Regions from separate parts of the Streptomyces afghaniensis genome, predicted to be linked through region 2. Evidence: riboswitches for the same ligand, from Rfam matches in the RefSeq annotation. Region 2 holds a riboswitch; each other region holds the start of a gene.

Evidence for each region. A riboswitch is a leader RNA that binds a small molecule or an ion and turns the genes downstream of it on or off. The one in region 2 is predicted to bind cyclic di-AMP.
Region 1: it holds a riboswitch for cyclic di-AMP, as region 2 does, so the genes downstream of both, ACH4G3_RS29255 (transglycosylase family protein) here and ACH4G3_RS00505 (M23 family metallopeptidase) in region 2, are expected to answer to the same signal.
Region 3: it holds a riboswitch for cyclic di-AMP, as region 2 does, so the genes downstream of both, ACH4G3_RS05480 (M23 family metallopeptidase) here and ACH4G3_RS00505 (M23 family metallopeptidase) in region 2, are expected to answer to the same signal.
Region 4: it holds a riboswitch for cyclic di-AMP, as region 2 does, so the genes downstream of both, ACH4G3_RS14485 (M23 family metallopeptidase) here and ACH4G3_RS00505 (M23 family metallopeptidase) in region 2, are expected to answer to the same signal.

Annotation. Positions count from the first base shown of each region.
Region 1 is NZ_JBIRGJ010000008.1:97,756-105,068, forward strand. Features, by position in the region: gene ACH4G3_RS29235 (Ppx/GppA phosphatase family protein) at 1-837, opposite strand, end outside; gene ACH4G3_RS29240 (DUF501 domain-containing protein) at 834-1,364, opposite strand; gene ACH4G3_RS29245 (FtsB family cell division protein) at 1,417-1,893, opposite strand; gene eno (phosphopyruvate hydratase) at 2,009-3,289, opposite strand; gene ACH4G3_RS29255 (transglycosylase family protein) at 3,578-4,258, opposite strand; cyclic di-AMP (ydaO/yuaA leader) riboswitch at 4,263-4,429, opposite strand; gene ACH4G3_RS29260 (transglycosylase family protein) at 4,658-5,587, opposite strand; gene ACH4G3_RS29265 (cytochrome P450 family protein) at 5,742-7,016, opposite strand; gene ACH4G3_RS29270 (nucleoside triphosphate pyrophosphohydrolase) at 7,060-7,313, opposite strand, start outside.
Region 2 is NZ_JBIRGJ010000001.1:119,788-127,100, forward strand. Features, by position in the region: gene ACH4G3_RS00490 (DNA gyrase/topoisomerase IV subunit A) at 1-921, opposite strand, end outside; gene ACH4G3_RS00495 (M16 family metallopeptidase) at 1,316-2,713, shown strand; gene ACH4G3_RS00500 (M16 family metallopeptidase) at 2,710-4,098, shown strand; cyclic di-AMP (ydaO/yuaA leader) riboswitch at 4,291-4,455, shown strand; gene ACH4G3_RS00505 (M23 family metallopeptidase) at 4,469-5,257, shown strand; gene ACH4G3_RS00510 (GntR family transcriptional regulator) at 5,447-6,142, shown strand; gene ACH4G3_RS00515 (HPr family phosphocarrier protein) at 6,335-6,616, opposite strand; gene ACH4G3_RS00520 (bifunctional acetate--CoA ligase family protein/GNAT family N-acetyltransferase) at 6,794-7,313, shown strand, end outside.
Region 3 is NZ_JBIRGJ010000001.1:1,306,553-1,313,865, reverse strand. Features, by position in the region: gene ACH4G3_RS05505 (TetR/AcrR family transcriptional regulator) at 1-371, shown strand, start outside; gene ACH4G3_RS05500 (helix-turn-helix domain-containing protein) at 345-1,082, opposite strand; gene ACH4G3_RS05495 (serine hydrolase domain-containing protein) at 1,304-2,395, shown strand; gene ACH4G3_RS05490 (GDSL-type esterase/lipase family protein) at 2,634-3,419, opposite strand; gene ACH4G3_RS05485 (DUF6250 domain-containing protein) at 3,565-4,293, opposite strand; gene ACH4G3_RS05480 (M23 family metallopeptidase) at 4,484-5,398, opposite strand; cyclic di-AMP (ydaO/yuaA leader) riboswitch at 5,401-5,564, opposite strand; gene ACH4G3_RS05475 (alpha-galactosidase) at 5,876-7,313, opposite strand, start outside.
Region 4 is NZ_JBIRGJ010000003.1:884,561-891,873, forward strand. Features, by position in the region: gene ACH4G3_RS14455 (SpoIIE family protein phosphatase) at 1-53, shown strand, start outside; gene ACH4G3_RS14460 (MarR family winged helix-turn-helix transcriptional regulator) at 89-649, opposite strand; gene ACH4G3_RS14465 (GTP cyclohydrolase II) at 768-1,409, opposite strand; gene ACH4G3_RS14470 (MarR family winged helix-turn-helix transcriptional regulator) at 1,552-2,067, opposite strand; gene ACH4G3_RS14475 (dihydrofolate reductase family protein) at 2,186-3,331, shown strand; tRNA gene ACH4G3_RS14480 (tRNA-Met) at 3,385-3,458, shown strand; cyclic di-AMP (ydaO/yuaA leader) riboswitch at 3,756-3,912, shown strand; gene ACH4G3_RS14485 (M23 family metallopeptidase) at 3,924-4,955, shown strand; gene ACH4G3_RS14490 (aldo/keto reductase) at 5,062-6,006, shown strand; gene ACH4G3_RS14495 (PrsW family intramembrane metalloprotease) at 6,017-7,313, opposite strand, start outside.

The DNA.
Region 1 (7,313 bases), on a different contig from region 2:
TCCGATCACGTCGACCCGGCCCGGGTGCATGGAGGGCACGGCCGCGCGCTCGGCGTGCGTGGAGCGCAGCAGCCACTCGGTGATCTCGCGGACCCGGTCGTGGGAGACACGGGAGTGGTGGATGGCGGCCGAGTCGTACTCGGGCAGCTCCTGGGCGATCGCCGACACGGTCGTCACGGACCCCGCCAGGCCGACCAGCGTGCGGGCCTCGCGCAGCGGGACCGTCTCCTCGGCGAGGTCGAGGGCGGCCTCGATGTCCGCCCGCATCGCCGCGATCTGCTCCTGCGAGGGCGGGTCGCTCACCGCCCCGTCCCGGACCAGGTGCCGCTCGGTCATGCGGACACAGCCGATGTCCACCGAGCGCGCCGCGCGCACCCGGTCGTCGCCGACGACGAACTCGGTCGAGCCGCCGCCGATGTCCACGACGAGGTAGGGCTTCGGCAGGTGGTCGCGCCCGGCGAGCTCCTTGGTGGCGCCGGTGAAGGAGAACTCGGCCTCCTGGTCCCCGGAGATCACCTCGGGCTCGACGCCCAGGATGTCCAGCACGCCGCGCACGAACTCGTCGCGGTTCTCGGCGTCGCGGGAGGCGGAGGTGGCGACGAACCGCAGCCGCTCCGCCCCGTGCTCCTTGATGACCGTGGCGTACTCGCGGCACGCCGCGAAGGTCCGCTGGAGCGCCTCGGGGGCGAGCCGGCCGGTGCGGTCGACGCCCTGCCCGAGCCGCACGATCGTCATCCGGCGGTCCAGGTCGGTCAGCTCGCCCGTAGCAGGGTCGGCGTCGGCGACCAGGAGCCGGATGGAGTTCGTACCGCAGTCCACGGCGGCGACCCGGGTCACTGGACGTCCTCCTCGACGGTCGTCACACAGGCGCCCTTGCGCCACCACTCGGGCAGCATGGCCAGGGCCTCGTCGCCCAGCGGGTTCACGCCCGGGCCGGCGGCCAGCGAGTGCGCCACCAGCACGTGCAGGCACTTCACCCGGTCCGGCATGCCGCCCGCACTCGGGAAGTTCTTCAGCTCCTCGATCTCGTCACGGCGCCTGATGTAGTCCTCGTGCGCCGCCCGGTACGCCGCCGCCAGCTCCGGGTCGGAGGCCAGCCGCTCGGTCATCTCCTTCATCACGCCGTTCGCCTCCAGCGTGCCGATCGCCGAGTTCGCCTTCGGGCACGTCAGGTAGTACAGCGTGGGGAACGGCGTCCCGTCCGGCAGCCGCGGGGCCGTCTCGACGACGTCGGGCTGCCCGCACGGGCACCGGTGCGCGATGGCGCGCAGGCCGCGCGGGGGCCGGCCGAGCTGCTGCTTGAAGGCCTCGACGTCCGCGTCGGTGGGCTCGGTGCGCGGGGTGGTCGGCGGGGGCGTTTCCATGACTGTGTTCAGGCTGTCTTTCTGGGTTCAGGTCACTGGCTGGGTTCCGGGTTCACTGGTCAAAGGCGTCGGCCTTGTCGACCCCGTCCCAGACGTTCGAGTACCAGGGGCGGTCGGCCGCCCCGAGGTCGGCGTGCGACTGCTTCGCCGCGTGCGGGTCGACGACGATGAACCCCGTCTCCCCCGGCATGACGTAGTGCAACCGCTGCCGGATCTGCTGCTCCGCGTACGCGTCGTCCTGCCAGCGCGCCTTCTGGTCGCGCAGCCGTTCGACGCGCTGCCGGGCCTGCTGCTGTTCGCGCTGGAGGTCGTCGATCTCGGCGCGCTGCGAGACGTACTCCCGCATCGGGTAGGCCAGGGCCACGATCAGCGAGCACATCACCAGGGCGAGCAGCGCGGCCCGGCCGGTCAGCCGGGAGCGGCGCGCCTGGCGCCTGGTCTGGGAGCGGTAGACCCGGGCCGCGGTCTGCTCGCCGAGCAGCCGGATCCTGGTCGCGGTGGAGAACCGGTCCCGGTCCTTCACGGCCATGTCTGTCCGCCTCCCGCTCCACCGTCATACGCGCGTACGTCCCCGGACACGGTACGGGACCGAGTACGGGGACGTACGTACGACGCTGCCTCTTACGGGTCGGGCCTTTCGGCGATCAGCCCTTGAAGCGCGGGAAGGCGCTGCGGCCGGCGTACACCGCCGCGTCGTCGAGGATCTCCTCGATGCGCAGCAGCTGGTTGTACTTGGCGACGCGCTCGGAGCGGGCCGGGGCGCCGGTCTTGATCTGGCCGCAGTTGGTGGCGACGGCCAGGTCGGCGATGGTGACGTCCTCGGTCTCGCCGGAGCGGTGGGACATCATGCACTTGAAGCCGTTGCGCTGGGCCAGCTCGACGGCGTCCAGGGTCTCGGTGAGCGAACCGATCTGGTTGACCTTGACCAGCAGGGCGTTGGCCGCGCCCTCCTCGATGCCGCGGGCCAGGCGCTCGGGGTTGGTGACGAACAGGTCGTCGCCGACGAGCTGGACCTTGTCACCGAGCTTGGCGGTGATGGTCTTCCAGCCCTCCCAGTCGTCCTCGAACAGCGGGTCCTCGATGGAGACGAGCGGGTACGCGTCGACGAGCTCCGCGTAGTACTCGGTCATCTCGGCCGCCGAGCGCTCCTTGCCCTCGAAGGTGTAGACGCCGTCCTTGTAGAACTCGGACGCGGCGACGTCGAGCGCGAGGGCGATCTGCTCGCCGGGGGTGTAACCGGCCTCGTTGATCGCCTCGAGGATGAGGTCGAGGGCCTCGCGGTTGGAGCCGAGGTTCGGGGCGAAGCCGCCCTCGTCGCCGAGGCCGGTGGCGAGGCCCTTCGACTTCAGGACCTTCTTCAGCGTGTGGTAGACCTCGGCGCCCCAGCGCAGGGCCTCGGAGAAGGACTCCGCGCCGATCGGGGCGATCATGAACTCCTGGATGTCCACGTTGGAGTCGGCGTGCGAGCCGCCGTTCAGGATGTTCATCATCGGCACCGGCAGCAGATGCGCGTTCGGGCCGCCCAGGTAGCGGAACAGCGGCAGGTCGCTGGCCTCGGAGGCGGCGTGGGCGACGGCGAGGGAGACGCCGAGGATGGCGTTGGCGCCGAGGGAGCCCTTGTTGTCGGTGGCGTCCAGGTCGAACATGGCCTGGTCGATCAGGCGCTGCTCGGTGGCGTCGTAGCCGACCAGCTCCGGGCCGATCTGCTCGATGACCGCGAGGACGGCCTTCTCCACACCCTTGCCGAGGTAGCGGTTCGAGTCGCCGTCGCGCAGCTCGATGGCCTCGAAGGCGCCCGTGGAGGCGCCGGACGGGACGGCGGCACGACCGGTGCTGCCGTCGTCGAGGCCGACCTCGACCTCGACCGTGGGGTTGCCTCGGGAGTCCAGGATTTCCCGGGCTACGACGACGTCGATGGACGGCACGAGCATCTCCTTCTTCATGTGACGCGGGTACGCGGGCCGCGTGGACCCGGCGAGGCGCGGGCCGCGGTGGCTCGCGACATGAGCCTAACCGGCTCCGGGCGATCGGCCACCGGGTCGCCCACCCCATGGACAGAACCGAGAGTAAATTGTTTCCGAACGGAACAAAGCCGGATCGCAAAGACCGGCGGAAAAAACCCCGCCCCGGTGCGTACGGGGGAAGACGCACCGGGGCGGGGAACCCGTGGGGACGGGGATGGGCCGTGCCCGTGGGGACGGGCGGGGCGCTGCTTACTTCAGGTGCAGCTGCTGGCCCGGGTAGATCAGGTTGGCGTCCGTGACGATGTCCTTGTTCAGCTCGAACAGCTTCTCCCAGCCGCCCTCGACCTTGTGCTCGGTCGCGATGGAGCTGAGGGTGTCACCCTTGACGACCTTGTACTCGCCGTCGCCCTTCTTGACCTTCTTGCCGGTCGGGGTGGTGACGGTCTTCTGGGTCTTCTGGGTCTGGGCCGGGCGCTCGTCGGAGCGGGAGGCCGGCTGCTGCTCGGTCTGGCGGGTCTCGGTGGAGCCGCTGCTCTGCGCGGAGCCGCCGCTGTAGCCGGCGCTCGACAGACCCTTGCCGCAGACCGGCCAGGCACCCTTGCCCTGGCTCGCGAGGACCTTCTCGGCGATCTCGATCTGCTGCTCCTTGGTGGCCTGGTCGGCGGTGGAGGCGTACTTGGTGCCGCCGTAGCCGGACCAGGTGGAGGCGGAGAACTGCAGACCGCCGTAGTAACCGTTGCCGGTGTTGATGGACCAGTTGCCGCCGGACTCGCACTGGGCGACGGCGTCCCACTCGGAGGCGGTGGCGGCGGAGGCGTTGCCGGCCGCCATCAGCGGGGCGGCGACGGCGGCACCGGTGACACCGGCGATGGCGATGACCCGAGAGGCCTTGGACGGACGGCGGTGCGTGCCCTTGCCGGAAAACAGCATGGAGAGATCCCCTCACCGACGCCTGCGAGGTGAGCTGTCGGGTTCGGGCCGGTTGAGTTGCCCGGCCGCGTCCCTCCCGGGACACGGCTTCACCCCAAGCCCTTCCGGCACAACCGGCCGGTCGGGCACTTACCTTGGGTCCCCCGCTCCTGCCTACGGCGCTTGACGCGACGACTGTTCCCGTACGGCCGCTGGCAGGATTCGGCGTTGCGGCAGCCGGGGCTCGCGGTGGCGAGCGGTCATGACCGTAGACATGCGATCCGCGGAATTTCAAAGACGATCAGGGCTTCTGAGATCTATCTCTCACCGCACCGATAAGGGACATTAGCCGCGAACAGTGACGTGAACTCGCACGGTTTCAGGGTGACTTCCGCCGCCGTTTCCGTACTGCCCCACCGGCTACCTGTCGTCCGCTTCGCCCTCTACCGTGAGCTTCTGACCGGGGCGGATGAGGTTCGGGTCGGTACCGACGGCCGTCTCGTTCCCGACGTAGAGGGCGCGCCATCCGCCGCTGAGGTCGAGGGAGTTCGCGATGGACCAGAGAGTGTCGCCGGGCCGGACGGTGTAGGAGCCGTCCGTCGCCTCCCGGGAGGCTTCGTCGTCGCGCGAGGCGTGCCGTCCGGTGGACCCGGACGTACGGCCGTCCTCGCTCGCGGTGCCCTCGTCTGCACTGGGGCCGCGGTGGCGGCCGGAGGCGGTGCCGGTTTCGGTTTCGGCGGGTGCCGAAGAGCCGTCGTCCTGGCGGGAGTTGTCGGGCTTGTCACTCTCGGGGGCGGGCGACGGGTCCTGTGTCGAAGACTCGGCGGAATCGGACGACTTGTCGGACTTGTCAGTTTCGTCCTCCGGAGTCGATTGCCCGTCAGAGGGCGACTCGGTGGAGTCGAGCAGTCCGGGCGAGTCCGTCGGCGCGGACGAGTCGGAGGAGCTGGACGAGTCGGACGTGTCCGAATTCTTGTCCTGCTCAAGGCCGGAGAGCAGCCCGCAGGTGCGCCACGCGCCGACCCCCTGGTCGGCGAGGATTCTCTCGGCCACGGCTATCTGCTGGGAGCGGCTGGCCAGGTCGGCGCTCGGGGCGTAGTCGAGGCCGCCGTGGTTCTCCCAGTCCTCCTGGGACAACTGGAGGCCGCCGAAGTACCCGTTGCCGCTGTTCTGGCTCCAGGCGCCGCCGGTCTCGCAGTCCGCGACCCGGTCCCAGGTCGTGCCGTCGGCCGCGCTGGCACCGGAGGCCCCGAGGAGCGGAATCGCGATGGCGGAGCCGGTCACCCCGGCCGCGACGAGGAGAGCCGGAGCCTGGCGGGGGCGACGGTGCCGACCGTTCCCGGAGAGCATACGGAGACCTTTCGCGAGACAGCAGTGACCGGCGCGGCGCCGGGTCCCCCCAGGGCCGCGCTGATGATGGGTGAACGTATCGGCAGACGATCACTTGTCACAAGTTCATGCCGCGCAGATCACGTGAAGATCACAGGTCTGATGTTTCGTCACTTCATGCCGCCGAGAACTCCACCGGCAGCGTGCGCAGCCCGCGCATGATGAGGCCGCCGCGCCATCTCAGCTCGGCCGGGTCCACCGCGAGCCGCAGGTCCGGGAGGCGGGTGAGGAGCGTGGCGAGCGCGGTCTGGCCCTCCAGACGGGCCAGCGGGGCGCCGAGGCAGTAGTGGATGCCGTGGCCGTAGCCGAGGTGCTGGTTGTCGCGGCGGGCGAGGTCGAGCACGTCCGGATCGGCGAACCGCTCCGGATCCCGGTCGGCGGCGGCCAGGACGACGAGGACCGGGTCGCCGGGCGCGATGTGCTGCCCGCCGATGGTGAGCGGCTGCGTGGCAAACCGCCAGGTGGCGAGTTCGACCGGGCCGTCGTAGCGCAGGAGCTCCTCGACTCCGGTCTCCAGGAGGCCGGTCTCCCCGGCGGCGAGGGAGCTCTGGAGGCGCGCGCGCTGCTCGGTGTGGGTGAGCAGGGCGTAGGTGCCGTTGCCGATCAGGTTCACGGTCGTCTCGAAACCGGCGAACAGCAGGATGAAGGCCATGGCCGCGGCCTCGTTCTCGGTGAGGTGCTCGCCGTGGTCGGAGGCGCGGATGAGCCCGGAGATGAGGTCCTCGCCGGGGGCGGGCTCGTCGGGCAGCGCCTCCCTCTTGCGGTGGATGAGGTCGGCGAGGTAGCCGCGCATCTTCTTCACGGACCGCGCCACGCCGCCCCGGGGCCCGCCCTGGTGACGGATCATCATCCCCGCCCAGTCGCGGAAGTCGTCCTGGTCCTCGCGGGGGACGCCGAGCAGGTCGCAGATGGCGTAGATGGGGAGCGGGAAGGCGAACTCGTGGATGAGGTCGGCGGACCCCTTCCGTGCGAACCCGTCGATGAGCCCGTCGGTGAGCTCCTGCACCCGGGGCGCGAACTCGGCGACCCGGCGGGGCGTGAACGCCTTGGAGACGAGCCGCCGCAGCCGGGTGTGGTCCGGCGGGTCGATGTTGAGCAGGTGCGTCATCAGCTCGGCCTTGCGCTCCCCGGGGATCCCGGTCTTGCCCTTGGCGTGCGCGGGCTCGTCGTGATGCGCCGGGTTCTTGGAGAGCCGGTGGTCGGCGAGCGTCTGCTTGGCGTCGGCGTACCGCGTGACCAGCCAGGCCTCCACGCCGCTGGGGAGCCGCGTCCTGTGGACGGGGCTGTGCTCGCGGAGCCAGGCGTAGGCGGGGTAGGGGTTGCTCGCGAACTCCCAGGTGAAGAGGTCGGGAGCGGCGGCCGGGGTGCTGGGCTGGGGCTGGTCGGTCACTCCCCGACGGTATCCGGCTCCCCGCCCCCTCCCTCGGCCGGTCTCAGCCCTGCTCCGCCTCCCTGATCGCGTCCCGGTACGCGCGGGCCGCCGCTCGCAGGGCCGCCTCCGGGTCGACGCCCTCCGCCTCCGCACGGACGGCCAGAGCCAGCAGGTCGTAGCCGATGCCCTCCACCGGCGGGAGCGGTATGTCCAGGCCGGCGGTGCGGGCCCGGGACGCCAGCTTGGCGGCGAGGGCCAGGCCGGGCTGGCCAAGAGGGATGCCCTCGGTGATCGAGGTGCGCTGCTTCTCGACCG
Region 2 (7,313 bases):
GGTGAGATCCTTGACGTCGGCGATGCCCTGGAGCTTCTTCGAGCCCACCAGGTCCTTGATCTTGGCGATCACCTTCTCCGGGCCGACCGTGAAGGGCAGCTCGGTGACCACGAGGCCCTTGCGGCGGGCCGTCACGGCCTCCACGGCCACCGTGGCGCGCATCTTGAACGAGCCGCGGCCCGTCTCGTACGCGTCCCGGATGCCGGACAGGCCGACGATGCGGCCGCCGGTGGGCAGGTCGGGGCCCGGGACGTGCTTCATCAGGGCGTCGAGATCGGCGTTCGGGTACCTGATCAGGTGGCGGGCGGCGGCGATCACCTCGCGCAGGTTGTGCGGCGGCATGTTCGTGGCCATACCGACCGCGATGCCCGAGGCGCCGTTGACCAGGAGGTTCGGGAAGGCGGCCGGCAGCGCCACCGGTTCCCGCTCCTGACCGTCGTAGTTCGGGTTGAAGTCGACGGTGTCCTCGTCGATGGACTCCGTCATCAGGCTCGTCGCCTCGGCCATCCGGCACTCGGTGTACCGCATGGCGGCCGGCGGGTCGTCGTTGCCCAGCGAGCCGAAGTTGCCATGGCCGTCGACCAGGGGCACACGCATCGAGAAGGGCTGGGCCATGCGCACCAGGGCGTCGTAGATCGACGAGTCGCCGTGCGGGTGCAGCTTGCCCATCACCTCGCCGACCACGCGGGCGCACTTGACGTACCCGCGCTCGGGGCGCAGGCCCATCTCGTTCATCTGGTAGACGATGCGGCGGTGCACCGGCTTGAGGCCGTCGCGCGCGTCGGGCAGGGCGCGGGAGTAGATGACCGAGTACGCGTACTCGAGGAAGGAGCCCTGCATCTCGTCGACGACGTCGATGTCGAGGATTCTCTCCTCGTACGAGTCGTCGGGCGGCGGGGTCTTCGTGCTGCGGCGGGCCATCGCTGCCGGCTCCTTGCTGAAGCGTTGAACGAGATCTGACGCCGACCATTGTGGACCGCCGCACTGACAACCGGGACCAGGGCCCGGTCCACGGCCTCCCCGGCAGGGGTTCGGACGCGGGCCGCGGGCGCCGCTCGCCGGGCCTGGGCGGCGGTCGGGACGCTGTCGGCGGACCGCAGCGGGCCGGCCGGTCCGAGGTCTCTCGCCGGTCTTCCGCCGGCCCCGGGCCAGGCACGATGTCACCACCGCGCACGGTCCCCGGACGCTTCCCCCTCTCGCTCTGGGCGTACGCCCCCCGGGAACTTCACCAGGGCCCCGCACGCTTGCATACAGTGGCAGGACTCGCCAGGAAAACCGCGGTTCGAACGACCGCGCCGCGATCGAAGGGACGTACATGCCCATGGGTCACACGGCCACAGCCCAGGCAGGCTCCGGGGGCCTGACAGCGACCGAGCACCGCCTGGCCAACGGCCTGCGCGTGGTGCTCTCCGAGGACCACCTGACCCCGGTCGCGGCGGTGTGCCTCTGGTACGACGTCGGCTCGCGCCACGAAGTCAAGGGGCGTACCGGCCTGGCTCACCTTTTCGAGCACTTGATGTTCCAGGGTTCCGCCCAGGTGAAGGGCAACGGCCACTTCGAGCTCGTCCAGGGCGCGGGCGGCTCGCTGAACGGCACCACCAGCTTCGAGCGGACCAACTATTTCGAGACCATGCCCGCCCACCAGCTGGAGCTCGCCCTCTGGCTGGAGGCCGACCGCATGGGCTCCCTGCTGGCAGCGCTCGACGACGAGTCGATGGAGAACCAGCGGGACGTCGTCAAGAACGAGCGCCGGCAGCGCTACGACAACGTCCCCTACGGCACCGCCTTCGAGAAGCTGACCGCCCTCGCCTATCCGGAGGGCCACCCTTACCACCACACCCCGATCGGCTCGATGGCCGACCTGGACGCAGCCACCCTGGAGGACGCGCGCGCGTTCTTCCGCACCTACTACGCGCCGAACAACGCCGTGCTCTCCGTCGTCGGCGACATCGACCCGGAGCAGACCCTGGCCTGGATCGAGAAGTACTTCGGCTCCATTCCCGGCCACGACGGCAAGCCCGCGCCCCGGGACGGCGTGCTGCCGGAGATCATCGGCGAGCAGCTGCGCGAGGTCGTCGAGGAGGAGGTCCCGGCGCGTGCCCTGATGGCCGCCTACCGGCTGCCGCACGACGGCACGCGCGCGTGCGACGCGGCCGACCTGGCCCTCACCGTCCTCGGCGGCGGCGAGTCCTCCCGCCTGTACAACCGTCTCGTGCGGCGGGACCGTACGGCCGTGGCGGCCGGCTTCGGCCTGCTGCGGCTCGCCGGGGCGCCCTCCCTGGGGTGGCTGGACGTGAAGACGTCCGGTGACGTGGAGGTCCCGGTCATCGAGTCCGCCATCGACGAGGAGCTCGCCCGGTTCGCCGAGGACGGCCCCACGGCCGAGGAGATGGAGCGCGCCCAGGCCCAGTTGGAGCGCGAGTGGCTGGACCGGCTCGGCACGGTCGCCGGCCGCGCCGACGAACTGTGCCGGTACGCCGTGCTGTTCGGCGACCCCCAGCTGGCCCTGACGGCCGTACAGCGGGTGCTGGAGGTGACGGCCGAGGAGGTCCAGGAGGTCGCCAAGGCCCGCCTGCGGCCCGACAACCGCGCGGTGCTCGTCTACGAGCCCGTCGCCGGCGAGACGGGCGACACGGAGACCGCCGAGGACGCCGACACCACCGAGGACACCGCAGCCGCGGCCCTGAACGAGAACGAGGAGGCGGCCAAGTGACCGAGCTCGCCACGATGGACTTCCACCCCCAGCCGCAGGCGGGCGAGGCCAAGCCGTGGGCCTTCCCGGCCCCCGAGCGCGGCACTCTTGGCAACGGCCTGACGGTCCTGCGCTGCCACCGCCCCGGCCAGCAGGTCGTCGCCGTGGAGGTGCTGCTGGACGCACCCCTGGACGCCGAGCCGGCCGGCCTCGACGGCGTGGCCACGATCATGGCCCGGGCCTTCTCCGAGGGCACCGACAAGCACTCCGCCGAGGACTTCGCCGCCGAGCTGGAGCGTGCCGGCGCCACCCTCGACGCACACGCCGACCACCCCGGCGTCCGGCTCAGCCTGGAGGTGCCGGCCTCCCGGCTCGCCAAGGGGCTCGGCCTGATCGCCGACGCCCTGAGGGCTCCCGCGTTCGCGGACAGCGAGGTCGAGCGGCTCGTCCGCAACCGCCTCGACGAGATCCCGCACGAGCTGGCCAACCCCTCCCGGCGCGCCGCCAAGGAGCTCTCCAAGGAGCTCTTCCCGGCAGGCTCGCGCATGTCGCGGCCCCGCCAGGGCACCGAGGAGACGGTCGCCGCGATCGACTCCGCGGCCGTACGCGCCTTCTACGAGCGGCACGTCAGGCCCGCCACGGCCACCGCCGTGGTCGTCGGCGACCTCACCGGCATCGACCTCGACGCCCTGCTGAGCGACACGCTGGGCTCCTGGACCGGATCCGCGGCCGAGCCGCACCCGGTGCCGCCGGTGACCGCCGACGACACGGGCCGGGTCGTCATCGTGGACCGCCCCGGTGCGGTCCAGACGCAGCTGCTCATCGGCCGCATCGGCCCGGACCGGCACGACCGTGTGTGGCCCGCGCAGGTGCTCGGCACGTACTGCCTCGGCGGCACCCTCACCTCCCGCCTGGACCGCGTGCTGCGCGAGGAGAAGGGCTACACCTACGGTGTGCGGGCGTTCGGCCAGGTCCTCAGGTCCGCCCCGGACGGGACCGGTGCCGCGATGCTCGCCATCACCGGCTCCGTGGACACCCCCAACACCGGCCCCGCCCTCCAGGACCTCTGGACGGTGCTGAGCACCCTCGCCGCCGGGGGACTGACCGACGCCGAGCGGGACGTCGCCGTGCAGAACCTGGTCGGTGTGGCGCCGCTGAAGTACGAGACGGCGGCGGCCGTCGCGAGCACGCTGGCCGACCAGGTCGAGCAGCACCTGCCCGACGACTACCAGGCCACGCTGTACCGGCAGCTCGCCGCGACCGGCACCGTGGAGGCCACCGCGGCGGTCGTCAGCGCCTTCCCGGTGGACCGTCTGGTGACCGTGCTCGTGGGTGACGCGGCGCAGATCAAGGGCCCGGTGGAGGCCCTGGGCATCGGCGAAGTCACGGTCGTCGCCGCCGAGTAGGGGCACGCGCGCGAGGAGCCCTGGTTGTCTTCCTAAGGCACCAGGGCTCCTTTATGCCCGAATTGGCACGGAGGTTGCCTGTCTGCCCTGTGGGATGCGCTACAAAAAGCCGGATCCGTTTGGGAATTGAAAGTGGCCCCGCTTAGCGTCGTCCGGGCTGTTCGTCAGGCAGTGCGCCGCACCCGCGGCACCGGACAGTCATCGCCGAGTCCCCGTACGGCGCGAGCCAGGGGAGCCGGGGACCCAACCGCAGTCCCTGGGGTGAATCGGACGCCCGCGCGAGCCGCGAGGGGGTCCGTAGGAGACCTTCCTGCTCCGAACCCGTCAGCTAACCCGGTAGGCGAGAAGGAAGGAAAGGACCAGGCACTCCATGGCGTTCACCCGCGCCACCGGGAAGCACCGTCGTCCCAGCAGGATCCACCGCGGCACGGCCCGCGCGGCGGGGGTCGCGGCCCTCGCCACCACCGGCGTCATCGGCACCGTGGCCGCTCCGGCCGCCTTCGCCGCCGAGCCGGCCGTCGAGCAGACCGGCCTCACCCCCGTCGTCACCATGGGCGACACCGTGGCCCAGCAGATCGACGCCCAGGCCGCGGCCCAGAAGCAGGCCGCCGAGGAGGCCGCCGCCAAGAAGAAGGCCGAGGAGGCCGCCCGCGAGCGGGCCGCCGAGGCGGCCAAGGAGGCCAAGGAGGCGGCCGAGAAGGCCCGCGAGGCCAAGGAGCGCGCCGCCCGCGAGGCCGAGCGCAAGCGCCTTAACACCTTCGTGCCCCCGATCTCCGGTTCGTACGTCTCCACCGGCTACCAGGCCAGCAGCGGCCTGTGGTCCTCCGGCAGCCACACCGGTGTCGACTTCCACGCCGCCAGCGGCACCTCCGTCCACGCGGTCGGCATGGGAGAGGTCGTCGAGGCCGGCTGGGGCGGGTCCTACGGCAACCAGATCGTGATCAAGATGAACGACGGCACGTACACCCAGTACGGCCACCTGTCGTCCATCAGCGTCTCGGTGGGCCAGCGGGTCACCCCGGGCCAGCAGATCGGCCTGTCCGGCGCGACCGGCAACGTCACCGGCCCGCATCTGCACTTCGAGGCCCGTACGAGCCCCGAGTACGGCTCCGACATCGACCCCGTCGCCTACCTCCGCTCGCACGGCGTGAGCGTCTGACGGCGTACCACTCCGCTTCCCCGAGGCCCCGGCTCCCCGAGCCGGGGCTTTCGGCGTTTGTGCCGCCCGGCTGTCCAAAAAATATCCCTGGATTCCGGTCTGCCGTCGGAAATTCCGGCTCATTGCAATAGAGTCACGGAACACGCGTCACTCGTTCGACGTTTCACGGGGATTAAACGGAGGTCGGTCATGCGCATTCCCGCGCACTCGGTGTGCACGGCCATCCGGGACGACATCGTCGCGGGTGTCTACGAACGCGGCGGCCGGCTGACCGAGGAACTCCTCGCCCGCCGCTACGGCGTCTCGCGCGTCCCCGTCCGGGAGGCCCTGCGCACCCTGGAGGCCGAGGGCTTCGTGGTGACCCGGCGGCACGCGGGCGCGTGCGTCGCCGAACCCACCGAGCAGGAGGCCGCCGACCTGCTGGAGATGCGGCTGCTGCTGGAGCCGCTCGGCGCTGCCCGCGCCGCCCAGCGCCGCACCGAGGCGCATCTGAAGGTCCTGCGCGGCCTGGTCAGGCTCGGCCAGGAGCGCGCCCGCCGGGGCAACAGCGACGACCTGCGCTCCCTGGGCGGCTGGTTCCACGAGACGCTCGCGCAGGCCTCCGGCAGCCCCGCGCTGACCTCGATGCTCACCCAGCTCCGTCACAAGATCGCCTGGATGTACACCGTGGAGGCGCCGGCCGGGCCCGTGGAGTCCTGGACCGAGCACGGCGCGATCGTGGACGCGGTGGCGCGCGGGGACAGCGAGCGCGCGCGGGCGGTCACGGCGCTGCACACCGAGCGCGCGACGGCCGCGCACCGGCTGCGTTTCGGCTCCGCCGGGGAGCGGGCCGAGCGTGTGAGGAACTCGCAACATCCCGTAAACACGGCGAGCCTGCGGCATTAACACAGGAGCCGTATACAAAGAGCAGGTAATTCGCGGGGGATTATTTCTGCTGCCCGGGAACGGGGAATTCACGACCCGTGACCGGAAATGGCGACCCGCGCCCGGGAATGGCGAAGGGCTCGCCCGATGAATTCGGACGAGCCCCTCAGGATGCACCGGACCAGGGGTACCGGATCAGGCGCGGAAGAATGCTCAGACGGTCTCGGGCAGTTCCTCGAGGCCCTCGGAGACCAGCTTCGCCAGCCGGTCCAGGGCGACGTCCGCACCCTCGGCGTCGGAGGCGAGGACGATCTCCTCACCGCCCTGGGCGCCGAGGCCGAGGACGGCCAGCATGGAGGCCGCGTTGACGGGGTTGCCGTCTGCCTTGGCGATCGTCACCGGGACGCCTGCGGCCGTGGCGGCTCGGACGAAGATGGAGGCGGGGCGGGCGTGGAGGCCCTCGGCCCAGCCGACGTTGACGCGGCGCTCAGCCATGTGTTGCTGCCCTTCGGTTTTCAGGGTTGTCTAGACCAGTTTCCCATACGTGAAGCTGCGCCGGGGCGGTCCTGACGTACCGCCCCGGGGTGCCGTCGGGTCGCGGCCTCGACCCGGCTGACGCCCTCCACAGACTGCCTCGCGCCGCTGTCGGACGCCAGACGTACTCTGGGGCCCATGCAGACCTCGCCGGACCGGCACGAGTATCCCGCCCACTGGGAAGCCGACGTGGTGCTGCGCGACGGTGGTACCGCGCGCATCCGGCCCATCACCGTTGATGACGCCGAGCGCCTGGTCAGCTTCTACGAGCAGGTCTCCGACGAGTCGAAGTACTACCGCTTCTTCGCGCCGTACCCTCGCCTGTCCGCCAAGGACGTCCACCGCTTCACGCACCACGACTTTGTGGACCGGGTGGGACTCGCGGCCACAGTCGGCGGCGAGTTCATCGCCACCGTACGCTACGACCGGATCGGCGCGGACGGAACGCCCGCGTCCGCGCCCGCCGACGAGGCCGAGGTCGCCTTCCTGGTGCAGGACGCCCACCAGGGCCGGGGCGTCGCCTCCGCTCTCCTGGAACACATCGCCGCCGTCGCCCGTGAGCGCGGCATCCGCCGCTTCGCCGCCGAGGTGCTGCCCGCCAACAACAAAATGATCAAGGTGTTCACGGACGCCGGGTACACCCAGAAACGCAGCTTCG
Region 3 (7,313 bases), 1.2 Mb from region 2:
CCCCGACCGGCCAGGCCAAGGGCTGGCGGTTGTGGATCGAGGGCTGGGCGGCGGCGCTGCGCGAGCCCGCGCTGCGGGAGGTCACCCAGGACCTCGACCGGCAGTGGAAGGCGGCCCTCGCCGAGGTCATCACGGAGGGCATGGCGGCCGGCGAGTTCCACTGCCCCGACCCGCACGGCACGGCCCTGCGCCTCACCGCCCTCCTCGACGGCCTCGCCGTCCAGCTGACGTCCTACCCGGGCGCGGTGCCGCGGGCACGGGCCCAGGAGTGGGCCGAGGAAGCACTGGCCCGCGAACTGGGCCTGGAGCCGACGGCCTTGACCCGCCCCGCCCGAAACGGCCGCCTATCCGCGACCGACGGTGCCGCCTGAGCTCGCTTTGCTGTGGAGGACCTCGCGGGCCTGCTCCGCGGCACGGATGAGGCTCTCCGCTACGAAGTCGACGAAGCGGGCGATGTTCTCGAGGCGGGTGGCGGCCGGGGTTTCGGGACCGAGAACGCCGACGCCCTGCCGTGCGGCCGCGGCCAGTTGAGCGCTGGACCGGGCGCTGGCGATCATCGACTGGTAGAAGACGTCGTCGTCGACGGCGTAGCGCTCGCGGCGGCCCTCGCCGCGCTCCCGGCGGATGAGGCCCTGACTTTCCAGGAACGCGACCGCTTTCGACACGGACGCCGGGCTGACCTGAAGGTGCCGGACGAGTTCGGACGCGGTGAGGCTGCCCGCGTCGGTGGTGTAGAGGCAGGTCAGCACACGGGACATCATCTTGGGCAGGCCCTGCTGCATGAGGAGGGTGGTGAACATCTCCTCGTACTCGCGCACGGCCTCGACGTCACGCCCATGAGCCGGCGCAGGTACCCGTGCCCCCCGGGGAGCGGCCTGCCTGCGCCGATGGGTCCGGCGTTCGGTGGCGCGGTGGGCCAGGTCGGCGCGGTAGGCGGTCGGGCCGCCGTTACGCATCACCTCACGCGTGATCGTCGAGGTCGGACGACCAAGACGCCTGGCGATCTCCGCGTAGGCGAGGCCATCACCCACCCCCTGCGCGATCTGCTGACGTTCCTGCTGGGTGAGCCTGCCGCCCGGCATAGTGAACTCCTTCGTGCTCCTCGATGCCGGCAGCATAGCGTTAATTCTTCATCCATTGCAACGATCACCACCCCTCCGTTGCATTGATTCCACTCCCCATTGCAACGATCTCCAAGTCTCTACCTGCCCAAACACCACGTACACGCAACGACGATATTGCCGCATCCGCGAAGGCAACGTAGCTTTCTTTCTGCCGAAACAACGAGCGGAAGGACAGCACGATGGCGGATCGCCCGGAGTTGCAGAAGGCCATTCAGGAGATCGTCGATTCCGGTTTCACCGGGGTGCAGTTACGCGTGAACGACGAGCGGGGCGAGTGGGTCGGCAGCGCCGGCGTGCGCGAGCTGGGCGAGAGCGCCGAGCCGCCGGCCGACGGACACTGCCGGATCGGCAGCAACACCAAGACCTTCATCGCGACCCTGGTGCTGCAACTGGTGGCCGATGGCAGGATCGGGCTGGACACACCGGCGGGCGACTACCTGCCCGAGTTCGGGCTGGACCGGCGGATCACGGTCCGGATGCTGCTCCAGCACACCAGCGGGGTGTTCAACTTCACCGGCGAGTTCTACGACGACGGGACGTTCGCGCCGGGCATCCCCGTCTCGGGCAAGGAGTGGGTGGACAACCGGTTCAAGACCTACCGGCCGGAAGAACTGGTACGGCTGGCGTTGTCCAAGCCTGCGCGCTTCGAGCCGGGGACGGACTGGAGTTACTCCAACACCAACTACGTGCTGGCCAAGCTGTTGGTCGAGAAGGTCGCGGGCTGCGCGCTGGCCGATGAGATGCAGCGGCGGATCCTGGGGCCGCTCGGACTGTCGGGCACCGTGGCGCCGTACACGCAGCAGGAGGTTCCCGCGCCGCACGCCCACGCCTACTACCGGTACGAGGAGGACGGCCGGCAGAAGACGGTGGACGTCACCCGCCAGAACCCCTCCTGGATCTCCGGCGGCGGCGACATGATCTCGACCACCGAGGACCTGCACACGTTCATCTCCGCCCTCCTGGGCAGCAAGCTCCTGCCGGCTCCACTGCTCGCCGAGATGTGCACGCCGCACCCCAAGGCGGGTTACGGCCTGGGGGTGTTCGTCCAGGACACGGACGACGGTGGCACGATCATCACCCACAACGGCGGCATCACGGGCCACGCGGCGCTGATGTACAGCACGCCCGACGGCGGCAGGACCCTGACCGCCGCGCTGAACTACGTGGACGACGCGGCGATGTCCCTGGCCGAGCCGTTCCAGAAGGCGACACAGAGGCTCGTCAAGGAGGTGTTCGGCGGTCGGACCGAGCGGATCGCGTCGACGGACTGATCCAGAACGCGGTGGGCCGAGGAGCAGCCGAGACGCGCCCGCACCCGCCGACGGCGAGAAGGGGCCGTGTCGGGGGGTGTCCGCCCGCAACGGTTGGCGCGTCAACGGACGGTGAGTCGGTACGCAACCCCATCGCGCCGTTCCGAGGACGGACACCCCCCGGCGCGGCCCCGACCCACACCACCGCGAAGGCGCCGGCACGCACCCCACGCAGCCGCAGGTACCGCGCCCGCTGCCCTCACGCCACCGAAGCGATCCGCATCCTGATGTCCTCCGGCGACAGCGCCCCCTTCGCCGTCACATGATCCCCCGACGACTCCCCACGCAGCCGCCGCCCGATCCACGGCACCAGAAACTCCCGCGCCCAGTGCACATCGTCGCGCCGAACCTCGAGCGGCCCCCGCGCCGGCAGCGGCGGCCAAGGCTGCTCGGGGTCCGCCGGAACCTCCAGTCCGAGCACCTGCCCCGCACGGAGCGCCACCCGCGTGTGCCCCTCGGGCGACAGGTGCAGCCGGTCGGCGTCCCAGGCCCTGCGGTCCTGGACACTGCGCAGGGACCACAGGTCGAGCACCGGGCAGCCGTACCGGTCGGCGATGGCCCGGACATGCCCGTTGTACGTCGCGATCTTGCCCCGCAGGTGCTTGAGCACGGGCATCCCCCGGGTGTCGAACCCGGTCGTCACCATCACCGTGCCGGCCACGGCGGTGAGCCGCACGAGGGCCCGCTCGAAGCGCTCGGCCACCTCGTCCGGGTCGGTACCCGGCCGGAGGATGTCGTTGCCCCCGGCGCAGAACGAGACCAGGTCCGGGGCCATTTCGACAGCCCGCGGAACCTGGTCCGCCACGATCTGGTCGAGGAGCTTCCCTCGCACGGCGAGGTTCGTGTACTGGAAGTCGCCTTCGGGCCGGCGGTCGGCGAGCAGGACGGCGAACCGGTCGGCCCAGCCGACGAACGCCCCGTCGGGGCCGGGATCACCGACGCCCTCGGTGAAGCTGTCCCCCACCGCCACGTACGACCCGATCACTGCTCTGCTGTCACTCTTCGAATCGTCTGCCACAGCAGCTCATGATTCACCTTCGAATGTGACTTACGCGACCGTAGGAAAGGGTTGACGGGCGGTGAGATAAGCCACTCCTAAAGTGTTCGCCAACTCCGGAATAGGCCACCCGTCAGCGATGTTGCGGGGTCAGTCGCCACACCCGGAACCCTGTGATCCGGAAGTGACTCCACACGGTCCGGAAGCCGAAGTGCCCACTTGTGTACGGCTCGGGGTCGCTGTAGTCGAACACGAGCCTCCCGTTGTTCCACCACCGCACCGTCGAACCGTCGGAGACGACCCGCACCTTGTTCGGCTCACCCGGCACCAGCAGCGGCTCGGTGTAGTCGTAGATCAGGGGCCGGACACCGGGCTCACCGACGTACCGACGCAACCGGGTCGTGGTGTTGTAGTTGGCACCGAAACCGGCGTAGTACGTCGTCAGGTGGTCGTACTCCTCCAGCGCCCCGCCACGCGGCGTGGCGAAGAGATCGCCCGGGGAGCGGACGTCGGTCGCGTTCCAGAAGTTGTTGAGGTCCGAGACCCGGTCGTTGACCCCGCCCTCGGACACGGGCGTGGCGGTGTACTCGAGGACGTACGGGCCTTCGAGCCGCCGCCTGAACCAGACGGTCGCGCCGCTCGGTACGTCGATCTCGAGGACACCGCGAGAGGCGGTGACGGTGCCGCCGCCCTGGAGTTCGGTCGCCCACTGGCCGAGGCCGTGGCGGAAGTCGTCGCGGGCGATGAGGCGGCGCTGACGGGACGCGGCGTTCGCGCTCGCCGTCGCTGTCGCCGTCGGGGCGAGCGCCGCCAGGGCGGCTCCGGCGGCCAGGGCCCCCAGCGCTCTGCGGGTGGTCGGCATGGGACACAGCTCCTCGGGGATCCGTCTGGAAGGCTCCAGAAAGCGCTTGCACTCCGGTCGGGATCACTCTGTCCCAACTGCCGCCCCCTGTCGATCCCTTGGCCTGTCGGCCCCGGCACACACCGAAGGCCGGACCCGGGGATCGGGTCCGGCCTTCGGTCGCGTGTCAGGCAGGTGGTCGTGCGGTCGGTCAGCCGACGGAGACGCCGTGCGAGCGCAGGAAGGCGACCGGGTCCACGTCCGAGCCGTAGTCAGGCGTGGTGCGGATCTCGAAGTGCAGGTGCGGTCCGGTCACGTTGCCGGTGGCGCCCGACAGTCCGACCTGCTGGCCCGCCGTCACGGTCTGGCCGGCCGAGACGGAGAGCTGGGACAGGTGGGCGTACTGGGCGTAGTAGCCGTCGGCGAGCTTGATGACGACCTGGTTGCCGTAGGCGCCGCCCCAGCCGGCGGAGACGACCGTGCCCGCGCCGACGGCCTTGAGCGAGGTGCCGGTCGGAACGACGAAGTCGACACCGGTGTGGTAACCGCTGGACCACATGCTGCCGGACATGTGGTACGGGGTGCCGACAGTGGCGCCGGCCACCGGGAGGGTGAAACCACTGGAGTTGCTCTCGGCGGCGGGCTTGGCGGCGGCCGGCTTGGCGGCGGTCTCCGCCTTCGGGGCCGACTCGGCGGCGGACGGCTTCGGGGCCGAGGCCTTCGGCGCGGACGGGGCGGAGGCCTTCGGGGCGCTCGCCGCCTTCTTGCCGATCGACAGCTTCAGGCCGGGGTGGATCAGCGACGGGTCGTCGCCGACGGCGTCGCGGTTGTCCGAGTAGAGCTTCTTCCAGCCGCCGTCGACGTGGTGCTCGTCGGCGATCTTCGCGAGATAGTCACCGGCCCGCACGGTGTACGAGCGAGCGCCCGTGGCCTTTTCGGCGGCCTTCTTCTCGGCGGCCGGAGCCGACTGGACGGCCTTTTCCGGAGCCGACTGCGGGGTGGCGGCGTGGGCGCCGGCGGCCCCCATGAGCGGAAGGGCGAGAGCGGCCCCGCCGGTTCCGGCGACGGCGATGGAACGGGTGAAACGCTGGGTCTTCGGGCGGCGGTGCTTACCCTTCGCGGGCATGGCGAATTCCTCTCCGTCGCCTGCGAGGTGAGCTGTCGGGTTCGGACTGGAGATGCCCGGCCACGCCGAGGCGCGGCTTAACCCCAAGCCGTTCCGGGAACCGGAACAGGCGTCTTACCTGTGGGTCCCCCGCTCCTGCCGTACGTCGGGTCAGTGTGTGCGGGATCCGGGCGGCGGCAGGATTAGGCGTCCGTCCGGATGGGTGTGGAACGTAAGCGACCAGGACGCAAACGGACAAGCTTGCGGTTGCCCGTGACGGCGTTTTTCTTGACGCGCCGACAATTTTTCCGTCACGGAGCGTGGATTACCGATCTCCCGCATTCCGCAATACCCCTGATTGACGCCAGAATTACGTGCACATGGCAACAACACATCGTCACGAATATGACGATGCTCACGCACCCCGACCTCATCTCCTTTACAGTCGGGGCACGTTATGCCTAAACAACCGAAGCACTCCCTATTCGGACAGAACGGCTACTTGCGCCGAAGCCGGACGACGGTGGCGTCCAGGTCCCCGCGCAGACCGACCCGCAGTCCGTGGTGGAGCAGCACGGCACCTCGGTGAACTTCGCCCGTTTCGAGGCATTCGTACGATGCTGAGGGGTCAAGACCCCTCAGCCGGAGCGCCGGAACGGGCTCGCCGTACCGCTGCGCCTGGAGCCAGGCGAGGACGACGGTCTCGTCGCCGAGGGCGTACTGCACGGCACTCAGACCGCCCTCCGGCGGGCGCAGCCGGTACAGGTCGCCGTGCTGCACCACGGGCCGGATCTCCTTGTAGAGCTCCACCCAGTCCCGCGCCTCGGCGAGTTCCCGCTCCGTCCACTTCGTGAGGTCGCCGCCGACCCCGAGCACCCCGGCCATGGCGCTGACGAACCGGAACCGCAGGGAGCTGGCCCGCTGGTTGAGCATGGCGTTCGGGCTGTCGGTGACCCAGGCGGCCATGACGCGGGCCGGATGGATCTGGCTGAAGCCGTGCTGGATGGCGAGCCGGTCGAGCGGGTCGGTGTTGTCCGAGGTCCACACCTGGTCCGTGCGGCCGAGCACACCGAGGTCGATCCGGCCGCCGCCGCCCGAGCAGGACTCGAAGGCCACTCCGGGATGGGCGGCCCGCAGCCGGTCCAGCAGGCCGTACAGGGCGTGTACGTGGTCGACCCACAGCCGCTGCGGGTAGGGGTCGTCCGGCCAGCCGGCGTCGGTGAAGCAGCGGTTGAAGTCCCACTTGACGTAGTCGACCGGCGCGCTGGAGAGGAGCCCGTCGAGCCGCTCCCAGAGGTACTCCTGGACGTCCTCACGAGCCAGGTTCAGTACGAGCTGATTACGGAACTCCGTCCGCTTTCGTCCCGGTTGGTACTGCACCCAGTCCGGATGCGCGCGGTACAGATCGCTGTCCGGGTTGACCATCTCCGGCTCGACCCAGATCCCGAACTGCATACCGAGGCCGTGCACGTGCTCGGCGAGCGGCTTGAGCCCGCCCGGGAAGCGGTCGGGGTTGGGGGTCCAGTCACCGAGCCCGGCCCGGTCACTGGTACGCGCCCCGAACCAGCCGTCGTCGACCACGAACAGCTCGACGCCCATGGCGGCGGCCCGCTCGGCGAGCGCCCGCTGCTGCTCCTCGGAGATGTCGAACTCCGTGGCCTCCCAGGAGTTGAACAGCACCGGCCGGTCCTGGTCGGCGTCCGGGATCACGTACGTCCGCTGGTAGGCGTGCCAGGCGCGGCTGGCCCCGCCGTGGCCGCCGTCGCTGAAGAGCCCGGCGAAGACGGGGGTCGTGTACGACTCCCCCGTGCCCAGCATCAGCAGGCCCGAGTCGTCGTACCCGGCCCCGCCGGTGATCTGCACGCGCGCGTCCGGGAGCTGGGCCACGGCGATCCGCCAGGACCCGGACCAGCCCAGGGCGCATCCGTAGACCTCG
Region 4 (7,313 bases), on a different contig from region 2:
CGGTGCTGGGCGGCGGTGGGAGCGGCGGGAGCCGGCACGGCTCGGGGGGCTGAGGGGCGGACCCGCCCCTGTTTGCGGCGCTACGGCGTTACGGCCCATCGGGCGGGTCGGTCTCACCGGTAGGGCCGGCCGCGTCGGGCCCGGCGTCCCGCTCGGCCCCGTCGACGCGCGGGATCCCCGGGCCCCGTGCCGCCAGAAACCCCCGCAACCCCCGGCTCAGCGCCACCCGTTCCGCCGGTTCCATCGCCGCCAGCGCCGTGGCCAGGGCCCGCGCCCGGCGCCCGGCGACGTCGCCCAGGACGTGCTGCCCGTGCGCGGTGAGCCATAGCTGTACCTCGCGGCGGGTGTCCGGGTGCGGGGCGCGTTCCAGGAGGCCGGCCGCCGCCAGGCGGTCGCAGAGGCGGCTGGCTGTGGGGAGGCCGATGTCCAGCCGGTCCGCCAGGGCCGTCAGGTTCAGGCCGGGCGCCGCCTCCAGGGCGCGCAGCGCCCGCAGCTGGTGCAGGGACAGCCGCAGGGACGCGTCCTGGGCGGCGACCGACCACAGGGCCGTCAGACTCTCCACGGCGTCGGCGATCTGTGCCGCGACGGCCTCCGGGCCATCACCCGGTCTCCTCGCCCGGGGATCGCCGGGGCCGTCGAGATCGGTCACGAAACGGTCACTTTCCATAAGCTCCGGGTACTGCCGAGGTCGCCCTCTTTCAAAAGGCTGTACCCGATGAGCCGAGGGGCAAGCCGCCCCGTTCGAGCACCCGGCCGGGCCGGGGGGCTCAGACCGCGCTGAGCCCCGTCAGCGCGGCGAGCGGCAGCGTGTGCTGGGTCTGGAGGACCTTCGCGCGCAGGTACCGGACGTTGTGCGCGGTGGTGAAGACGCCCGTGGGGACGCGGTCGCGGACGCCCACGCCCAGGTCGCGCAGCTGAGCGGCCTTGTCGGGGTTGTTGGAGAGCAGGTCCAGCTCGCCGACGCCGAGGGCCCGGAGCATCTGGGCCGCCGCCGTGTAGTCGCGGGCGTCCTCCGGCAGCCCCAGGGCCGCGTTCGCCTCGTAGGTGTCGAGGCCCTCGTCCTGGAGGGCGTAGGCGTCGAGCTTGTTGTAGAGGCCGATGCCCCGGCCCTCCTGGCGGAGGTAGAGGAGCACGCCGCCGCGCTCGGCTATGCGCTCGACGGCCTCGCGCAGCTGCGGGCCGCAGTCGCAGCGGGCCGAGCCGAACACGTCCCCGGTCAGGCACTCGGAGTGCAGCCGCACCAGCGGAACCGGGCCGGGCTCGCCCAGGACGACGGCCACGTGTTCCTGGCCGTCGGCCAGGCCGTGGAAGGTGACGACTTCGGCGTCGACCTCGTAACCGTCGTGGAAGCGCAGCGGGACCCGGACGCGGGAGCGCGGGGTGGCGAGGACAGCGGGGGTGTCGGGCATGCGGGGCCTCCGGGTTCCGTTCCTGTTCGGCTGCACAGCCGTCGGCTTGCAGGCTGCTTCAGATTTGAAGCAGATCCACGTCCGGAACCCTACCCTTGCTTTAAATTTGAAGCAATGAGATCGGGGTGCGGTGTGAGGTGGGTCACGAACAGGCCGAGGAGGACCTCCGTCGCCACGGCACGTCGTCCGACGCCGGCCGCGTCCCGTCCTCCTGGAGCCCCTGCGCGATCGCCGTGGAGATCTCCTCCAGCTGCCCCACCTGCTCCTCGCTGAGCCGGTCGAACAGGAAGCTCCGCACGGTCTCGACATGCCCGGGCGCCGCCCGGTCCAGTACGGCGAACCCGTCGTCCGTCAGGGCCGCGATGCTGCCCCGCTTGTCGTACCGGCAGGCCTCGCGCCGCAGCATGCCGTCCTTCTCCAGCCGCGTCACCGCGTACGTCAGCCGACTGCGCGTGATCTTCAGCCGCTCGGCGAGATCGGTCATGCGCAGCCGCCGCTCCGGGGACTCCGACAGGACCGAGAGGATGGAGTAGTACAGGTGCGGCATGCCGGCGTCCTGCTGGAGCTGCCGGTCGATCGCGTCCTCCAGGAGCAAGGAGGCGGCGATGTACGCGCGCCAGGCGCGTTGCTCCTCAGGGGTGAGCCAGCGAGTCGTCATGCCGCCAGTGTAGGTTTGTTTCAAACTTGAACCAAGACCGCCCGTCAGTCCGCCGTTTTCAGCCGATCTCAGTCCGCCGATTTCTCAGTCGCCCGTTTTCCACGAGCCGGGAGCGTCGATGCCCCATCCGTACGTCCTGCTGTCCGCCGCCGTCTCCCTCGACGGCTACCTGGACGACACCGGCCCCGAGCGCCTGCTCCTGTCCAGCCCGGCCGACTTCGACCGGGTCGACGAGGTCCGGGCGTCCGTCGACGCGATCCTGATCGGCGCCGGCACCGTCCGCGCCGACAACCCGCGCCTGCTGGTCAACTCACCCGAGCGGCGAGCCGCCCGGACCGCGGCCGGCCTGCCGGAGTACCCCCTCAAGGTCACGGTCAGCGGCTCCGGCGACCTCGATCCGGCGGCACGGTTCTGGCACACCGGCGGCGAGAAGGTCCTCTACACCACCGACCAGGGTGCCGAACGCGCCCGTGCCCTCGGCCTCGCCACCGATGCCACCGACGTCGTCCCGCTCGGCGCCGGCCTCGACTGGCGGCGGCTCCTCACCCACCTGCACGACGTCCGGGGCGTACGACGGCTCATGGTCGAGGGCGGCGGCCTGATCCACACCCAGCTCCTCACCCAGGGCCTGGCCGACGAACTCCAGCTGGTCCTCGCCCCGCTCTTCGTGGGCGACCCCGGGGCGCCCCGCCTCTTCGGCCCCGGCGGCTACCAGTCCGGCCGGCTCCGGCTGCTGGAGACCCGGCGGATCGAGGACGTGGTCCTGATGCGCTACGAGCCGACCGCCCCGGGCACCGGCCCCCTCCCCGCCGCCGCCGACCACCACTGGCTGGCCCTCGCCTGCGAACTGGCGGCACAGTGCCCGCCGTCGGACACGGCGTTCAGTGTCGGCGCGGTGGTGGTCGCGGCCGACGGCACGGAACTGGCCCGCGGCCACTCCCGCGAGGGCGGCGACCCGCTCGTGCACGCCGAGGAGGCGGCCCTGGCCAAGCTCGACCCGGCCGGCCCCGGGCTCGCCGGCGCGACGGTCTACAGCAGCCTGGAGCCCTGCGCCCGCCGGGCCTCCCGCCCCGCACCCTGCGCCCGGCTGATCCTCGACGCGGGCGTACGGCGTGTGGTCACGGCCTGGCGCGAGCCGGACACCTTCGTGGCGGGCGCCGACGGCAGCGGCGTCCTGGCGGCCGGTGGAGTCGAGGTCGTCGTCCTCCCGGAGCACGAGGAGCAGGCCAAGGCACCGAACCGACACCTGCTGAGCCGCCGCTGAGCACCGGTGTGCGCGAGCGGTCCCGCGGATGGCGTACACTGGAGTCACAACGACGCGGGGTGGAGCAGCTCGGTAGCTCGCTGGGCTCATAACCCAGAGGTCGCAGGTTCAAATCCTGTCCCCGCTACTGAAGGCCGAGGGCCGGAATCCGAAAGGGTTCCGGCCCTCGGTGTTTTCCGCGTTTCCCTGGGCTCGCCATTACTGTCGGTGAGTGAATCGCGCCGCTGCGCATCACAACTGACACACCGTCAAAACCCGTGAGTCACTTGGGTGGCGGTCAACTCGTCCGTTTTAGGCTGGTCATGGCAGGTTGGTCCGCGCGAAAAAGGTTAATGATCAAGAGGAACCGCTGGAATACCCACCGCGCGTCTATTAACGTTCGATAACGCAGCGCGGTCGTCCCAGCCGTCACAGAAGGCGGCTCCGTGCGCACGCGCCGAATCCCGAAAGGGAACCGGGGAACCACCACTTGGGGTGAATCGAGCGGATGCCGCCGTGGAAGCACGGCCGGTATACGCGCGTAGGAGACCTTCCTGCTCCGAACCCGTCAGCTAACCCGGTAGGCGAGAAGGAAGGAAAGGAGTACGCCCACGTGGCGTCCAACCGGCCTGCCCCCGCGGCCCCGTCCGCGCCGAACCAGCGCGACACCGAGACCTTCGGCTACGGCGGTCACCGCACCGACGAGGGCCCGTTCCAGGAATGGAACCCCACCGCGGAGTCCATCCGCCCCATCCGTGGCCGGCATCGCGTCACCAAGCAGCGCGGCGGAGGGCTCGCCCGCAGCTCCACCGTCCTGGGCGTCGGCGTCATAGCCGCCGTGGGCGCGGGCGGCATGGCCAGCGCCCAGACCGGCAAGCCGCCGGTGTCGATCTCCGTTCCGGACCTGCCCTCGGTGGGTTCCCTCATTTCGGACGACGACACCCCCGAGGGCTCCGCCACCCCGCTCAGCGACCTCGCCACGGCGTCCGCCGACACCGAGCAGGGCACCTCCGGCGCCGGTGAGGCGCTGCGCGCCCGGATCATGGCGCAGGTCGAGCACCAGCAGGAACAGATCGAGACCAAGGCCGCGCAGGACGCCGCCGAAGCCGCCCAGAAGGCGGCCGCGGAGGCCGCTGCCAAGGCCGAGAAGGAAGCCAAGGCCAAGGCCGCCGAAGCCAAGAGGAAGGCGGAGGAGGAGGCCCGGAAGAAGGCCGAGGCCGAGCGGCTCGCCGCCCTCGCCAAGCAGTACACACTGCCGACCTCCTCGTACACCCTCACCTCGACCTTCGGCCAGGCCGGCGCCTACTGGTCCTCCGGCTACCACACCGGCCTCGACTTCGCCGCACCCACGGGCACGCCGATCAAGGCGGTGCACAGCGGCACCATCACCGAGGCCGGCTGGAACGGCTCGTACGGCTACAAGACGGTCCTGACCCTCGATGACGGCACGGAGATCTGGTACGCGCACCAGTCGTCCATCGGCGTCAGCGTCGGCCAGAAGGTCAGCACGGGTGACGTCATCGGACGCGTGGGCGCGACCGGCAACGTCACCGGGGCGCACCTGCACCTCGAGGTCCACACCGGCGGTTCCAGCAACGGCATCGACCCGCTGGCCTGGCTGCGGGGCAAGGGCCTGAACGTCTGAGCGCCGGCGTTCCAGGTCTCGTGCGGGGGCTTCGTCCGGGGGCGTTTACGGGAGTTTTGCGTCCGCTGCGGAATGAGCCTCCGCCGCACGGCCGTTGACACAGAGCATGACTTCTCTTCGCAAGCTCGGCTCCTCCGACCTCGAGGTCTTCCCGCTCGCCCTCGGCGGCAACGTCTTCGGCTGGACCGCCGACGAGGCGCAGTCGTTCGCCGTCCTGGACGCGTACACCGCCGCCGGCGGCAACTTCGTCGACACCGCCGACGTCTACTCGGCGTGGGCGGAAGGCAACCAGGGAGGCGAGTCCGAGACCGTCCTCGGCAAGTGGCTGACGTCGCGCGGCAACCGCGCGGACGTCGTCGTCGCCACGAAGGTCAGCCAGCACCCCGAGTTCCAGGGCCTGTCCGCCGCCAACATCAAGGCCGCCGCCGACGCCTCCCTGCGGCGCCTCGGCACCGACTACATCGACCTGTACTACACCCACTACGACAAGCCCGACGTGCCGGTGGAGGAGATCATCGGCGCGCTCGACGAACTCGTGAAGGCCGGGAAGGTGCGGCACATCGCCGCCTCCAACATCTCCGCCGAGCGGCTGCGGACCTCCCTGGAGTTCTCCGACCGGGAGGGGCTCGCCCGGTACGTGGCCCTCCAGCCCCACTACAACCTGGTCTCCCGCGACACCTACGAGGGCGAGCTCCAGGACCTCGCCGAGCGGACCGGCCTGGCGGCCGTCCCGTACTACGCGCTCGCGTCGGGCTTCCTGACCGGCAAGTACCGGCCCGGTACGAGCGTCGACAGCGCGCGGGCGGGCGGTGCCGCCCAGCACCTGGAGACCGAGCGGGGCCGCCGGGTCCTCGACGCCCTCGACGAGGTGGCCGCGGCCCACGACGTCCCCGTCGCCACGGTCGCCCTCGCCTGGCTCGCGGCCCGGCCGACGGTGGCGGCGCCGATCGCCTCCGCGCGGACGGTGGAGCAGCTGCCCGCGCTGATCGGGGTCGGGGAGCTGACGCTGACGGAGGCGGAGCTCGCGCGGCTCACGGAGGCTTCGGCCTGAGCGGTTCCTGCTACGACCGGTACGGATTGCCGGCAGGGTACGGCGCCGGCGTCGCCGGACAGCCGTACCCGTATGCCCCGTACACCGGCCAGGGCGGGGCCACCACCGGTACCGGAGGGGCCGTGACCCGCGCGGCGTACTCCAGCGCGGGGCGGGCCGCCTCCCGGCGCCGCCACAGTTCGTCCAGCAGTTCCCGTTCCCGTACGACGAAGTCGGCACCGGCGCGGCCGCGGCGGCCCCGGTGCCTCAGGAACGCCAGGGACGTCGCACAGGCCTCGTACCGCGCGACCTCCCGCGCCGCCGCCCGGCCCGCGTGGCGGCGGGCGTACTGGCGGGCGATCCGCCGCGCCCGCATCGAGCCGAGGGCGTACGGCTCCACCGGGGACAGCCACCCGGCCACGGCGTAGGCGGGCAGCTCCGCCCGTACGGTCCTCAGCTCCCGCTGCCGTGTCCAGATCACCAGCCACGTCAGCAGCCCGAAGATGGGCACCATGAACGCCGCGTACACGGCGAAGAACCCGTACTCGCCGAACGCCGACGAGCCGTTCCACATCGCGTGCATGCCCATCGCGAGCAGCAGCCCGGAGAGCGGGAAGGCGACGCGGCGGACGTGCTGGCGGTCCGCCGCGAGCGCGGAGATGCCGAAGCCGATGCCGGTGAGAACGGTGAACAGCGGGTGCGCGAACGGCGACATGATGATGCGCACGAAGAAGGTCGCCGCCGTGACGGAGGCGATTCCGGTGCCGCCGGTGAGCTGGTCGGTGCCGAAGGCGGTGCCCAGGTAGAGGATGTTCTCCGTGAACGCGAAGCCGGTGGCCGTCACGCCGGCTACGACCACTCCGTCGAGGATGCCGGTGAAGTCGCGGCGCCGGAAGAGGAAGACCAGTAAGACGGCCGCCGCCTTGGCGATCTCCTCGACCACCGGCGCTATGACGGTCGCGCCGAGCGTGTCCGCGCTGGACGGATCCGCCGTCGCCGTCGCTATCCATCTGGTCGCGAAGCTGTTGGCGACGATCGCGATCAGCGCCGCCGCGCAGGCGCCCCAGGCGAAGCAGAACAGCAGATTCCGCCAGGGGCCCGGTTCGACCCGGTCCAGCCAGCGGAACGCGGCTATGAGCAGGGGCACCGGGAGTGTGGCCAGCCCCAGCCCGACCAGGAACCCCTCCGTGCCGGTCTCCTCGCGGACCAGGGCGAGGATGACGAGGCCGGATATCGCGAGCAGCGTGGTCAGCGCGCCGTAGCGGACCCAGGTGCGCTGCCACCAGTGGGCGTGCCGCAGCGGGCCGGCGCCGGGGGTGGCGCCGCCG